Regions from separate parts of the Janthinobacterium paucivorans genome, predicted to be linked through region 2. Evidence: predicted binding sites of a transcription regulator. Region 2 holds the regulator's gene; the other holds the start of a gene.
What was found. The regulator HrcA, encoded in region 2, represses chaperone genes, less so after heat shock. The targets are predictions, from matches to a motif close to TTAGCACTCNNNNNNNNNGAGTGCTAA.
Positions count from the first base shown of each region.

Region 1: the regulator HrcA is predicted to act here: its motif matches at 3,852-3,878, upstream of rpoH (RNA polymerase sigma factor RpoH).

Region 1 covers NZ_JBNYXR010000017.1:64,056-71,675, forward strand. Annotated here, with positions in the region: gene ACQ4V8_RS18620 (NAD(P)/FAD-dependent oxidoreductase) at 1-470, opposite strand, end outside; gene ftsY (signal recognition particle-docking protein FtsY) at 827-1,885, shown strand; gene ACQ4V8_RS18630 (cell division ATP-binding protein FtsE) at 1,894-2,637, shown strand; gene ftsX (permease-like cell division protein FtsX) at 2,634-3,554, shown strand; gene rpoH (RNA polymerase sigma factor RpoH) at 4,053-4,946, shown strand; gene ACQ4V8_RS18645 (hypothetical protein) at 5,037-5,303, opposite strand; gene ACQ4V8_RS18650 (hypothetical protein) at 5,477-5,941, shown strand; gene ACQ4V8_RS18655 (hypothetical protein) at 6,127-6,345, opposite strand; gene ACQ4V8_RS18660 (TerD family protein) at 6,550-7,131, opposite strand; gene ACQ4V8_RS18665 (TIGR00266 family protein) at 7,171-7,620, opposite strand, start outside.
Region 2 covers NZ_JBNYXR010000015.1:113,812-121,431, reverse strand. Annotated here, with positions in the region: gene ACQ4V8_RS17575 (CaiB/BaiF CoA transferase family protein) at 1-645, shown strand, start outside; gene ACQ4V8_RS17570 (barstar family protein) at 759-1,085, opposite strand; gene dapB (4-hydroxy-tetrahydrodipicolinate reductase) at 1,094-1,903, opposite strand; gene ACQ4V8_RS17560 (outer membrane protein assembly factor BamE) at 1,923-2,507, opposite strand; gene fur (ferric iron uptake transcriptional regulator) at 2,724-3,155, shown strand; gene hrcA (heat-inducible transcriptional repressor HrcA) at 3,205-4,221, opposite strand; gene ACQ4V8_RS17545 (HAD family hydrolase) at 4,395-5,120, opposite strand; gene ACQ4V8_RS17540 (hypothetical protein) at 5,365-5,964, shown strand; gene ACQ4V8_RS17535 (hypothetical protein) at 6,001-6,582, shown strand; gene mmsB (3-hydroxyisobutyrate dehydrogenase) at 6,769-7,620, opposite strand, start outside.

The DNA.
Region 1 (7,620 bases), on a different contig from region 2:
TCGAGAAAATCGCCCAGCGACATGGCCGGCCCCGGCACGCTCGCCGTAGCCAGAGCGCTGGCCTGGCGGTTGAAACGCACGATGTCGCGCAGCATGCGCAAGAAGGCGGGGCGCAGCAGATTGCTACGCTGGGCAAACACGGTATCGAGATTGGCGCCCGCCCATTCCAGCACGCGGGCATCGGGCGTGGTGCCCAAGGGCATTTTGACGGAAAACGACATATCGCTATCGGCTGCCTCGACACCGAGCTCCTGGAACAGTTGCACCAGGTTCGGGTAAGTAGCGTGGTTAAACACCAGAAAACCCGTGTCGACGCCATGCGTGACGCCGTCGAGCGTGACATCCACCGTATGACTGTGACCGCCAAAATACTCACCCGCCTCATACAAGGTCACATCCTGGCCAGCCTGCGCCAGCCGATACGCGCAAGACAAACCGGCAATTCCCGCTCCGACGACGGCGATTTTCATGGCTGCACCCGTTTCATGTTTTCCTTGGACGAAATAAATTCATAGTCAGTCAAATATTGACCTATGTCAATCGGCTCCTTGAGCCATTCTAAAACTTATACGCCGACAATTTTCAATTGGATTCAGCTATTTGCAGCGCAGCGATGGCAGAGATAAATACCGCGCGTATTCTGTTGGCATGCGAGCCTATACAAATATTGCGCAAGCGCTGACTGGATCGCGGATTTCGGCTAGCCGCGCAATGTTGCCAATCGAACAGTAAAGCATGAAGGGCTGGGCGCGCTCTGGTAAAATAGTCCGCAACAACAGTGTCCGGCGCCGCCGGGCCTTAGGTCAGCACCCGCCACCACACATCCATGTTTAGTTTCTTCAAGAAAAAACCCGTCACTCCCGAGGCTGCGCCAGCCGAGCCCCTCGTTCTTCCTGCCACCACGCCGCCTGCCGCGCAGCCGGGTGCTGCTCCCCTGAGCGGCGCGCCGGCCGAGCTCGTGCCCGTGATCGTGGCCGCTGAACCCGAGAAAAAATCGTGGATGACGCGCCTGAAGGCCGGCCTGTCGAAAACCTCGAACACCTTATCCGTGCTGTTCGTCGGCGCGAAGATCGACGACGCGCTGTACGAAGAGCTGGAAGCGGCGCTACTGATGTCCGACGCGGGCATCGACGCCACCGAATTCTTGCTGACGGCATTGAAGAAAAAGGTCAAGGAAGACAAGCTGCTCGACGCCGCCGCCGTCAAGGCCGCGCTGAAGGTGCTGTTGATCGACCTCTTGAGCCCGCTGGAAAAACGCTTCGAGCTGGGCCGCCACAAGCCGCTGGTGATGATGATTTCGGGCGTGAATGGCGCCGGCAAGACCACTACCATCGGCAAGCTGGCCAAGCACATGCAGTCAAATAATCAATCCGTGCTGCTGGCCGCGGGCGACACCTTCCGCGCCGCCGCGCGCGAACAATTGATGGTCTGGGGCGAGCGCAACAACGTCACCGTCATCTCGCAAGAATCGGGCGACCCGGCCGCCGTGGCCTACGACTCGGTGCAATCGGCGAAAGCGCGCGGCATCGACGTGGTCATGGTCGACACGGCAGGGCGCTTGCCGACACAGTTACACTTGATGGAAGAATTGAAGAAAATCAAGCGTGTGATCGGCAAAGGCATGGACGGTGCGCCGCATGAAATACTGCTCGTCATCGATGGCAATACGGGGCAGAACGCGTTGACACAAGTCAAGGCCTTCGACGATGCCCTGCAGCTGAGCGGCCTGGTGATCACCAAGCTGGACGGGACCGCCAAGGGCGGCGTGCTGGCGGCGATTGCCCGCGTGCGCCCGGTGCCTGTGTATTTCATCGGCATCGGTGAGAAAATTGAAGACTTGCAGCCTTTCGTGGCTGCCGAATTTGTCGAAGCGCTGCTCGGATAAGCCTATACATGATTGAATTTCAGCACGTCTCCAAGCAATACTCTTCCGACGCCGTGGCGCTCAGCGACATTTCGCTGAGTATTGCCAAAGGCGAGCTGGTCTTCCTGGCCGGCCCGTCCGGCGCCGGCAAGTCAACCCTGCTGAAAATGATCGCCGCCATGGAACGCCCCAGCTCGGGCAAGCTGATCGTCAATGGCCAGGACATGGCAAAGATCAAGCCAGCGGGCGTCCCCTTCCTGCGCCGCAACATGGGCCTGATCTTCCAGCAGCAAAAATTATTGAACGACCGCTCCATCCTGGCCAACGTGATGCTGCCGCTGCTGGTCGTGGGCGCACACAAGGCGGCCGCCGAGCAGCGCGCGCGCGCGGCCCTTGACAAGGTGGGCCTGCTGGACCGCGCCATGGCGCGCCCCCTGTCGCTGTCGGGCGGCGAACAGCAGCGCGTCTCGATCGCGCGCGCCATCGTCAACCGGCCACAGATCATCCTGGCCGACGAACCGACGGCCAACCTCGACCGCGCCAGCGCCAACAAAGTGCTCGACGCCCTGAAAGCGTTTCATTCGGTGGGCGTGACCTGCCTCATTTCCAGCCATGACGAACAGATGCTCGACGCCGCCGCCCGCGTGATCCACTTGAAAAACGGCCAACTGGTAGCCATCGACAAGGCCACGCAGGCGCCCGTCTTCGCACCGCCCGATCCCGATTTCGCCCCGCCCCTCAACCCGGACGACGCACAGGGAGAGCAGGCATGAGAGGCTGGTTCCGTCAACACCGCTTTGCGCTCGGCTCGGCGCTGATCCATTTGCGCAAGTCGCCGGGCGGCTTTTTGTTGAACGTCGTCGTCGTTGCCATCGCCCTGTCGCTGCCATTCGCCGGCTTGACCATGCTCGACAATGTGCGCCCCATGTCGGAACAAATGTCGGTCGACCCGGAAATCAGCGTTTTCTTGAAAATAAGCACACCGCGCGAACAAGCAGTGGCCCTGGCCAGCGCCATGCGCAAGATCGTCGGCGCGCAACAGGCGAAGATCGTCTTCATCCCGCGTGAACAGGCGCTCGACTCGCTAAAAAACAAGAATGGCCTGGCCGACGTGCTCAGCACCCTGGGTGACAATCCCCTACCCGACAGCTATGTGCTAAAGCTCGATGCGTTCGGCAGCGCCAGCGAAGCGCAGGATGTCGATGCGGTGGCAGAACAATTGCGCCACCTGCCATTCGTGGAGTCGGCGCAAGTCGATTCGGCCTGGGTCAAGCGCCTGGCGGCCCTGCTGGGCGTGCTGCGCCTAGTATTGTTGCTGCTCGCCATTACCCTGGGTGTGGCCGTGATCGCCGTCGTCTTCAATACCATCCGCCTGCAAGTGATGCAGCAGCGCGATGAAATCAGCATCTCGAAATTGATCGGCGCCACCGATACCTTCATCCACCGCCCCTTCTATTACACGGGCGCCCTGCTGGGCCTGTGCGCCGGTGCGCTGGCCCTGGGCGCCGTAGCGCTTGCGTTGCAGCCACTCAATAGTGCGATTGCCGAATTTGCCCGCCTGTATGCGTCTGAATTCCAGTTGGTGCCGCTGGCACCGCTGCCGATGGCGGGCTTGCTGGCCGTCAGCGCCGGCCTGGGCCTGATCGGCGCCTTCCTCTGCGTGCAGCGCCATCTGGCGCGCCTGAACTGACCTGCCCTTCCATGGCGGCGCCGCTGGCGCCGCCATGCGTCACAGCGCCACAGCGCCACTTGTCGGGCGCTATCCGATACGCTAATTATCTTGATGTTTAGCAAGTATTATTAAGCTACTCTTCAGCTTGCGACCGTAGACTAGCCCTGTTGTCGCCAAGCGCCGTGCGGCCCTTTCGGGCGCGTCCGAAAGGGCGCATACTAAGGTGGTCAAGCGCCCTGGGGGTGCCTTTTGTAAAAATTATTGGCAGATGAATCGTCATAGCATTTAGGCTATCGGGATGATTAAAAGTGCTGATTGGCACTCTCAAGCAGAGAGTGCTAATATAAGCACATACCAAGCGCAGAACCGCCATCAGCCCCATCAGCGCCAGATATAGGTGGCGCCACGATCCGCAAAGTACAAGACCGAATACGCAAAACTGAACAGACAATCGGGCCATGTCGCGTGACATGGCCGACTGGAACAAAGCAAGACTACGAGGGAGAAAGCATGACTATGATGTCCGCAACGTCCGCATTGGTTCCGACCAAAAATAATGCACTGGGCCTCGGCTTCACTGGCAATCTGGGCAATATCGACGCCTATATCTCGGCCGTGAACCGCCTGCCCATGTTGACCCACGACGAAGAAATTTCGCTGGCAAAACGCTTGCGCGAAAAAAACGACTTGGCTGCCGCGCAAGAACTGGTGCTGTCGCACCTGCGCCTGGTGGTCTCGATTGCGCGTGGCTACCTGGGCTATGGCTTGCCACACGCCGACCTGATTCAAGAAGGTAATATCGGCTTGATGAAAGCCGTAAAGCGCTTCGACCCGGACCAGGGCGTGCGCCTGGTATCGTACGCCATGCACTGGGTGAAAGCCGAGATGCACGAGTACATCCTGAAAAACTGGCGTCTGGTCAAGGTGGCAACGACGAAGGCACAACGCAAACTGTTCTTCAACCTGCGCAGCCACAAGACGGGCCTCGATGCGATGACGCCCAAACAGATCGATGCACTGGCCAAGCTGCTCGACGTCAAGCGCGAAGAAGTGATCGAGATGGAAACGCGCTTGAGCGGCCGCGATATCGCCCTGGAATCGCCGACCGACGATGAAGACGACAAGTTCTCGCCAATCGCCTACCTGGCGTCGGAACATAGCGAGCCGACCAAGGTACTGGAAGCGAAACAGGTGACGCGCCTGCAATCGGAAGGCCTGGAAACGGCACTGTCGAAGCTGGACGCCCGTTCGCGCCGCATCATCGAAGCGCGCTGGCTGGCCAACGACGATGGTTCTGGCGCCACCCTGCATGCTTTGGCAGAAGAATTCGGCGTATCGGCCGAGCGCATCCGCCAGATCGAAGTGGCGGCGCTGAAAAAAATGAAGGGCGCGCTGGCCGCCTACGTGTAAGCACAAGCAATGCCGCAATGCAAAAGGCGCCGCAAGGCGCCTTTTAGTTTTATGACTTGATGTTTATCAACAGATAAACATGGCAGGCGATTAAGCTGCAGCCAGGCCCTTGAGCAAGGTTTCAGCGACCAGTTCATTCAGATCCGCATCGCGCTCCTTGGCCAGGGTCTGCAATTGCAAGACCAGATCGCTGTTCAGCTTGACGGCGAATGGCACCAGGCCCAGCGCCTGATCGCGCTTGCGCTGCTCGCGACGGTCGATGACCACCGCTTCCTTACCGAATGCACCGGCGCCGGGAACATTCATCTTTCCCATCAGTTTCTTGGCATCGCTTTTCGCCAGGGCAGTTTTTTTCATGGTTGTTTCCTGATTTTCAAAACAGCCATTCTACGCAGTAATCGGCGTGCCGCGTGGGCCGGCGCATCAATTCATTCGCCACGCGCCAATGGGGCGCCGCAGAAATATCATTTTGCTATCATTATCCCATGCGTGGACGCCACGCCGGGGACGCTTTACCTGAAAGGAAAAACATGGCTTATTTAAACGGCTCTGATCGTACCCTGCTGCTTCCGCTGCTGCTCTCCCTGCTGATCGCCTGCCTGGCAATGCTGTCTGGCTGCGGCGCGGCTGGCAGCGCCGGCGAGGCGGAAAACACACCACGTAGCGTCAGCCACGTGCTCTCGCCGGGCGAACAGGTTGCCATCACGGCCACCGATACCCTGAAACTGGAGCGTGTCAACGACAGCCGCTGCCGCAAGGGCGCCGTATGCGTGTGGAAAGGCTACGTCAGCTACAGCTTCAGTTTGCGCAACAGCGCGGGCGCCACGGACATCGTGTTGTCCGATTCCATGCCCGGTGCCGCCAGTTCCGTCAGCGTCCAGCACTTGACGTTCACGCTGCTCGACGTCGACCCGGCCACGCCGCCGGCGCTGAACGAGGCCGCGCCCACGTATCGGGTCAAAGTAAAAATCACGCAGGGCGCGCCCGCCGGCTAAACGCCAGGGCGCGCAGACTACCCCTCGAAGACAGGCAATCGCGCGTCCTCGGGTGTCAGCGCTATCTTCAGCAAAATGAAGCGGTGAAAATGTTATGTCGCATCGATATTTTTCCAGCTAAAAAAATGACACGCACGATGAATCGTGAGTGTCATTAGCGCAAGGATTCCAAGCGCCCGGCTGATTTAGATCAACCGACTACGCCTGCGCATGTAGCTGCGGCTTAATGCACCTTCCAATTCCTGCTCCGTTTTATGCTGGTTCACCGTGTACAGGGCCCACAGGGCCGCCGGCACCCAGCCGATCACAGTGCACTGCAAGATCAAGGCGGCGGCACCGGCCAGCGGGCGCCCCAGCATAAAAAACGTGAGACACGGCAGTAGCAAGGCTATCAGCAATCGCATCACAACATACTCTCCTTCAATGTAGAGCAGCGGACAATGGCCGGTATCCGGTCCGTCCCCCGCCCGCTGCGTACTGCTCCTTAATAACGTCTGGCAAAATCGTCGCGAGCGTAGGCGAGTTGTGGCCGAGAAGCGCAGCTGTGCGTAGGCACAGTGAGCATCGCAGGCCGCAAATCGCGGCGCGCAGCAGATTTGGCCTGACGTTTATAGATGCACAGCAATCTGCGGCATCAGGTCGTCGAAGGTGCGACCGTTGCCGTTTTCGCCGATGGCGTGCATCTTCCATTCGCCGTTATGGCGATACAACTTGGCCATGATCTGTGCCGTGTGGGAACCTTGCACAGACAGGTTGAAACGCGCGACTTCCTGGTTATTGCTGGCATTCAAGATGCGGCAATAGGCGTTTTCTACCTGCGCGAAGTTCTGGCCGGTAAAGCTGTTGACGGTGAAGACCAGGCTTTTCACATGCGCCGGCACGCTCGACAGATCAACATTGATCTGTTCGTCGTCGCCATCGCCTGCGCCCGTGCGGTTGTCGCCCGTATGAACGATGCTGCCGTCCTTGCTTTTCAGCTGGCGGAACCAGACGATATCGGACGTGCTCTTGTTCTCGTCGAACATGACGCACGAAGCGTCCAGGTCGACCGCTTCGGTCTTCGAACCGAAGCCAAGGAAACCCTTGGTCTTGACCGCATCCCATCCCAGGCCCATGGTGATACGGCTCAGGGTGGTACCAGCTTCTTTGTCCAGAGAAATCTTCTGGCCCTTGCTCAAATTGACAGACATACGCATTGCTCCTGTTTGTTTAGTTGCATCAAGTACTAATTACGCCGGCTTGCTTTGTGTCCAGGCGAGGAAGGCTGCGCGGTTACGCGAGCACACGAGGATTTTCCCCGTGCCTGAAAATTTCAGCACCATGCCCTCGCCGCTGGTCTGGCTATTGATCAGATTGCCCAGAAAGCCACCGCTACTGCCGGTCGTCATGGAAATTTCATATTGCAGGCTGCTATCCCAGCATACGACGTGCGAGTTATCAATCACCACGTCCTTGCCAGGCGTCACTTCGAGTATCGACATGGCGCCAAAACCAGACACCGCCAATTGGCCGCTGCCTGCCGTCTCGGTGATGAAAAAACCACCGCTCTGGGCAAACAGCGCATTACCCAGGCTTTGCGTGCGCACCTTCAATTCCACGCCTGCACTGGCCGCCACGAAGGCGCCGTCACTGATCATGTATTGCTGGGCACCGAGCTCCTTGCCCACATCAAGCACCCG
Region 2 (7,620 bases):
GCGCTGGCCGAACGGCAACGCTCGGGCCTGGGCCAGCATATCGACCTGGCCCTGCTCGACGTGCAAGTGGCGGCCCTGGGCAACCAGGCGGCTAATTACTTGTGCGGCGGCAAAGTGCCTCAGCGCATGGGCAATGCGCATCCGAACATTGTTCCATATCAAGACTTCCCTACGGCCGATGGCGACATGATTTTGGCGATCGGCAACGATGGCCAGTTTTCCCGCTTTTGCGCCATCGTCGGCCATCCGGAGTGGGCGCTGGACGAACGCTACGCCACCAATCCGCAGCGCGTGGCGCACCGGGCCACCCTGATCCCCTTGCTGCGCCAAGCTACCGTCATGCGCACGACGGCCGAGTGGATCAGCGCCTTCGAGGCACAGGCCGTGCCGTGCGGCCCCGTCAACCGCATCGACCAGGTGTTTGCCGACCCGCAAGTGCTCGCGCGTGGCTTGAAAGTGCAAATGCCGCATCCGACAGCGGGCACGGTGGCGCTGGTGGGCAATCCCGTGCGCCTGTCCGGCTCGCCGGTGCAGTACCGCTTGCCGCCGCCGTTGCTGGGGCAGCATACGCAGGAAGTGCTGCACGAGTGGCTGGGCCTCGATGGCGGCCAGATCGACGGCTTGCGCGAACGCAAGGTAGTGTAAATGTTGCTCGTCTGGACGTAGGTCGGATTAGCGCTTGCGCGTAATCCGACTTTCACAGCCAACAATGTTGTCGGATTACGGCCCGCAGGGCCTAATCCGACCTACGATTCTATTCACTTGAGTACCAGCTTCAACGCCGGCTTTTCACCATAATCTTCGTAGCGCTCATTGATGCCGGCGATACAGAACGTGATCTCTTCCAGCAAGTCAGGCACCTGCGCCTTCATGGCCTGCGCGTCTTGCACGACAATTTCCAGCACTTCGTTCGGTTTCAAACGGAACTGGGTCATGTTTTCATCGTCGCGCAGATAGCTGAGGCAATCGACCCAGGCATCCATGCTGTTGCCGTAGAACGCGGGGAAACCGAAGGCTGGCGCGCATTGCGCGTGAAAGCTCGCTTCGTCGGTGATGTCTTTTCCATTCAGGATCGCAGTGGCCATAATGTTCCTTAGTTCTTCAGCGACAACACGTCCTGCATGTCGAACAGGCCGCTCGACTTGTCGGCCAGGAAGCGTGCGGCGCGCAGGGCGCCGTGGGCGTAAGTGATGCGGCTACTCGATTTGTGGCTGATCTCGATGCGCTCGCCGATGCCGGCAAACAGCACCGTATGATCGCCGACGATATCGCCACCGCGGATGGTGGCAAAGCCGATGGTCGACGGGTCGCGTTCGCCCGTCACGCCTTCGCGACCGTACACGGCGCAGTCCTTCAAGTCGCGGCCCAGGGCGCCGGCGACCACTTCTCCCATTTGCAGGGCGGTGCCCGATGGCGCATCGACCTTGAAGCGGTGATGCGCTTCGATGATTTCAATGTCGTAGCCTTCGGACAGGCTTTTCGCCGCCAGCTCCAGCAACTTCATGGTGACATTCACGCCCACGCTCATGTTCGGCGCAAACATGATGGCCGTCTTTTCGGCGGCAGCGGCAATCGCCGCCTTGCCCGCGTCATCGAAACCGGTGGTGCCGATGATCATCTTGATGCCGTGCTCGGCGCAATACGCCAGATGCTGCAAAGTGCCTTCGGGACGCGTGAAATCGATCAGGTAAGCGGCGCCCGCCAGGCCGGCAGCCAAGCTGGACTCGATCAGCACGCCGGCAGGCTTGCCGAGGAAGGCGGCCGCATCCTGGCCCAAGGACGGCGAGCCAACGCGGTCGAGCGCGCCAACGAGCACGGCGTCAGGAGCATTGCTGACCGCTTCGATCAGGATATGGCCCATGCGGCCACTGGCGCCAGCGATGGCGATTTTCAATTCAGTCATTTTATTCTCTTACAGCAACTTATTTGGTGGGCTCGGCGATGGCTGCCGGTACAGCGTCAGGCTTGCTCACAGGAATGGCGGGGGCGGCATCGGCCGGCGCTGGCACGGCGCTTGGCGCCGCCGGCGATGGCAGGGCAGCGGCAGGCACGTCGGCCTTGGCAACCTTGGCGAATGGCGACGGACCGGCGATACGGTTGATGTATTCTTTCTCGGTCGGCAAATTGCCGCCTTCGACACGTTCAACTTTGCCATCTTTGCCGAAGTAGACAACCACGCGGCTGCTGGTGGTTTCGCCATTGCCCCGGGCCAGGCGGAATGGATAATCCCAGCGGTCGGCATGGAAAATATCGGTCAGCAGCGAGGTGCCAAAGACGAAACGCACTTGGTCGCGCGTCATGCCCACTTTCAACTGGGCCAGCATCTCTTCGGAGACAAAGTTACCTTGTTGAATGTCGGGACGATACGGCGAGAAAAACCACATGAATTTTTGCAGCGGCGTAACGGTAGTCGTTTGTGCACCCTGCTCAGGGACCACTTCCTTGCCTTCTTTTTGGCTGGCGGCCGGCTTTTCGCCAAGGATGCCGCGGCTGGCGCAGCCAGACATGGCGAGCGCGACACAGACCATGCCTGCCACGACTGGGGCTCGAAATGAAATACGGTGCCAGAGAGATGGCAATACAGCCGGTGTTACGCGCATAAATGACCTCAATTGGATGAACAAAACGCCAGGAGTGACCGGCCTGCCAAAAAATGCATATTTTGGCACTCCCCGACAAAACGCTATATGATAAAGCACCTGACCCACATACGAGCAACAAACATGAGTAACAATCCTAGTGATCTCAAGGCAAGCGGCCTGAAAGCCACCCTGCCACGCCTGAAGATACTCGATATCTTCCAGAGTAGCCCGGTACGTCACCTGACGGCAGAAGATGTCTACAAGATCCTGCTGGCCGAAAATATGGATGTCGGATTAGCAACCGTCTACCGTGTCCTGACGCAATTTGAGCAGGCGGGCTTACTCAACCGCAACCATTTTGAAACCGGTAAGGCAATTTTCGAACTCAACGAGGGCTCCCACCACGACCACCTGGTATGCCTCGATTGTGGCCGGGTCGAAGAGTTCTTCGACGAAGAAATCGAAATTCGCCAGCAAAAAGTGGCCGAAGAGCGCGGCTTCAAGATCGCCGAACACGCCTTGGCCATTTATGGCAACTGCGTCAAGACGGCTTGCCCGCATAAAACTGCCTGAGCCAAGCTTGGCGCTCCTGCGGGAGCGGGCGGCGCTGAAGGCAATACGCTCAATGATGGCTGAGCGCGCTCGACAGTAATTTAGCCGTAATATCGACGATCGGAATGACGCGCTCGTAAGCCATGCGCGTCGGTCCGATCACCCCCAACGTTCCCACGATCTTGCCGTTGACTTCATACGGCGCCGTCACCACGCTCATCTCATCCATCGGCACCAGGTTCGATTCGCCGCCGATAAAAATCTGCACGCCCGTCGCCTTGCTCGACACGTCGAGCAGCTGCATCAAACCGGTTTTTTGCTCGAACATGTCGAACATCTGACGCAGCGAATGCATATTCGATGACAGATCGCTCACGCTGAGCAAATTGCGCTCGCCGGAAATGACCATGTCATCGCTATGGTCGGCCATCGCTTCGCTGCCCGCTTCCACGGCCGCCTGCATCAGGCTGCCCATGTCGTCGCGCAACTGGCGCAATTCGCCCTGCAAGCGCAAGCGCACGGCATCGAACGACAGGCCGCCATAATTCTGGTTGATGTAATTGGCCGATTGCACCAGTTGCGCCGGCGTGTAGTCGGCCTGCGTCAGCAACAGGCGGTTCTGCACGTCGCCCCCCGGGGCAACGATGACGAGCAAGATGCGCTTTTCTGACAGGCGCAAGAATTCAATTTGCTGGAACACCGATTCCCGGCGCGGGCTGAGCACCACGCCGGCAAACTGCGATAGTGACGACAACATCTGCGCCGCATTGGCGATGGTTTTCTGCGGCTGCGGCGTCTGCAGAAGCATGCGCGACTCGACCATGTGCTCATCCAGATGCCGCACGGTCAGCAAGGTGTCGACAAAGATGCGGTAGCCGCGCGGCGTGGGGATGCGGCCGGCCGAGGTATGCGGGCTGGAAACATAACCGAGCTCTTCCAGATCAGCCATGATGTTGCGGATCGTGGCCGGCGACAGGTCCAGGCCGGAGATCTTCGACAAGGCGCGCGAACCGACCGGCAAGCCGTCGGCGATATAGCGCTCGACCAGGGCTTTCAGCAGTGTTTGGGCGCGTGTATCGAGTTGCATGGTGTAATTAATTAGGCCAATTTTCTATAAAACAAGTAGTCATACCAGGAGTGATGCAGGCCGTGGCAGAGGTCGCAATACAAGTCGTAAGCGCCGTAGCAAGCGCCGCATGCAGATTTGCGCCGACAGCGCCAGCCAGCTTGTATTATGCACGTTCGCCCGTCCGGCAGCGATCAATCTTCCAGTTGCTGCTGCAGCCATAGCAGCAACTCGTCAAAGTTGGCGCAGATGGCATCGGGCTGCACGCCGGCAGCCAGGTGGGCGTCGCTGCCCTTGCGGTTCATCCAGACGGCACGCATGCCCGCCCCTTGCGCTCCCGTCACATCGAAATACAGGTCATCGCCCACATACACGGCTTCATGCGGCGCTACGTCCAGCGCGGCGCAGGCGGCCAGGAAGATGCTGGCATCGGGCTTGGCCACGCCAAAGTCGCTGGCGGCGATGGACACTTTGAAATGCTGTGCCAGGCCGATAACTTCAAGGTCCGCATTGCCATTCGAAATCGAACCGACCAGCATGCGCTGGCGCATCCAGGCCAGGCCAGGCAGGACGTCGTCATACGGCTCGACGCGGTTGCGCGCGGCGAGAAAGTGCACGAGGGCTTGCTCGACCAGGGCGCAGTCCTCGCCGACGCTCTCGAAGGCGGCCAGCAGGCCGGCGCGGCGCAACTCGATCAAGTTGCCATGGAAATGCGGTTGCTCCTTGAGCATGAGCAGACGCTGCTGGCGCAGCACCTCGATGGAAAACTGCTGCGCCACCTTGGGCGCGTGCGTCGCCAGCCAGTCGTGTAACAGGGTTTCGGCGGCGACAATCACGGGCGCGATAGGCCACAGAGTATCGTCGAGATCGAACAGGATGGCCTTGGGCGGCACAGCCGATTTTAGAGGGGCAAGGGACATGGGATTCACAGTAGATGCCGCGCCACGGTGCGCAGGCTGACGGTATTGTCGCACCGATCGGCGCCGCCGGCATGGCTGCGCTTTCACGTAATGGGGCCAGGCCAGCGCTTCGCGGCGAAAAATTGTTACAGGGTGATACAAGGCAAGGTCATTCAGCTTGCCAGATAGACTAAAATAGGCGCCATTCCAATGCGGCGCCAGCGTCCGCGTTGCGCTACCCAACCTAATTCGTTTTGGAGAATGTATGAAAAATTTGTACCTGCGCTCGATGCTGGCGGCGGCTTGCGCCGCCACACTGGCAGCCTGCGGCGGCAGCGGCGGCAACCTGTATCTGCAAGGCACAGTCAGCGGCCTGACCAAAGATGGCCTGATTCTGCTGAACAATGGTGAACGCTTGCCTGTTAGCGCAAACCAGAGCAGCTTTGTTTTCACCAAGCTGATCAACACAGATGAGCGCTACGATATCACCATCGCGCAGCAGCCCAAAGGCGCCGTTTGCAGTATTAGCAGTGGCAGCGGCAAAGCATCGCGCTATTCCGTCAGCACGGCCTTTGTCAGCTGCACGACCAACACCTACGCCCTGAGCGGTACGATTACGGGCCTGAGTGCTGGCGGCTTGCGCCTGGTCATGGGCGCCAACGGTACCAGTCCATTGGCTGGTGTCAACTTCTATAAATTCGATGCGATAGCTGACGGCGCCCCATACGGCATTTCCATATTGACTCAGCCAACGGGCCTGAAGTGCCGCTTCCAGGGTTCAAAGAGTGCCGACGGCAGCGATACGGTCGGTACGATGGGTTCGAGCGCCACAAGCGCGGCCACAATCGACTGCACGCCGCAGTAATCCTTGCGATTCGTCACCTATTTTTTGGAGAAATACATGAAGTTATCCTGCTTGCGCCCACTCGCCGCACTGCTGTTGACCCTGGGACTGGCCGCTTGCGGCGGCAAGGCCTCGTATGACGTCAGCGGCACGATCTCAGGCTTGAACAATGAAGGACTGATACTGGCCAATGGCAGCGACACCTTGCCGATTCCTGCTGGCAAAACGTCATTCACCTTTGACAAGCGCATCGACTATGGTACCGACTACAACATCACCGTCAAACAACAACCGGCCCACATGACTTGCGGCATCCGCGGTGGTTCCGGGTCGGCTGGTCACTACATCAATATCAGCGCTGCGGTGGTTTGCTCGCAAAACAGCTATACCGTGGGCGGCACGGTTTCCGGCCTGACGGTGGATGGCTTGGTGCTGATTAACGGTAACACAATCACTGCGGTGACCAAGGACGCCACGGCCTTTACCATGGCCGGCTCTGTCAACTATGGCGATCCGTATGGCATCAGTGTCTCAGTTCAGCCGAAAGGTTTGCTGTGCGTGGTACAGCCAGGCACGGGCGGCGGCACCATGGGCGAAGCGAATGTGACGACGGTGAAGATCGCCTGCAATCCGGCCTGAGCTGCGGGAACGGTAGCGGTTGCGCGGCTACCGGGAAGAGATATCACTGAAATGTATAGTTGATATTAGAAAGATAAATTGGAGTTATATGTGGCGATGCAGCATAATGCATCTGTCTCCTCCAACTCTTCCAAGAATTGGATTTAGCCCGCTTTTACCAGCGGGCTTTTTTTTGCCCAAAATTTCTCAGGCAACAGGCGTTTGCAAAGCAGGCTGCAACATTTGCACGATGCTGGAGAAATCCTGCTGCGCATAACCGGCTTGCGCATGCATCTGGTACAACTGGCGCACCAGGGCGCCCAATGGCGTGGGCGCGTTTGCCGACAAGGCCGACTGCTGCGCCAGGCCCAGGTCTTTCAGCATCAGCGCCGTGCCGAAGCCGCCCGTGTAATGACGCGAAGCGGGCGTGCCGTCCATGACGCCGGGCCACGGGTTGTACACTTCCAGGGTCCAGTTGCGGCCCGAACTCTTGGCCATGATATCGGACAACACTTTCGGGTCGAGGCCATGCGCCACGCCCAGGTTCAGCGCCTCGGCCGTACCGGCCATCAAGATACCCAGTAGCATGTTGTTGCAAATCTTCGCCACCTGGCCCGCACCCGCCTCGCCCGCATGGAAAATATTCTTGCCCATCTTTTCCAGCAGGGGCCGCGCCTGCTGCAAGGCCGCTACGCTACCGCCGACGATGAAGGTCAGGGTGCCCGCTGCCGCGCCCGCCGTGCCGCCCGAGACGGGCGCATCGAGCATGGCAAAGCCGCGCGCGCTGGCTGTCTGCGCCACCTGGCGCGCCACGTCGGCGGCGATGGTGCTGCAATCGATGAACAGGGCGCCGGGCTTGGCCGAATCGAGCACGCCGCCTGGCGCCAGATACAAGTCCTGCACGTGCTTGTTCGCGGGCAGCATGGTGATGACGGCATCGGCCGTCTGCACGGCCGCGCTGGCCGAAGCGGCCGCCGTGGCGCCTGCCTCGACCAGCGAGGCCACGGCGGCCGGCGCCAGGTCGAAGACGGACACGTGGAAGCCGGCGGCCACCAGGTT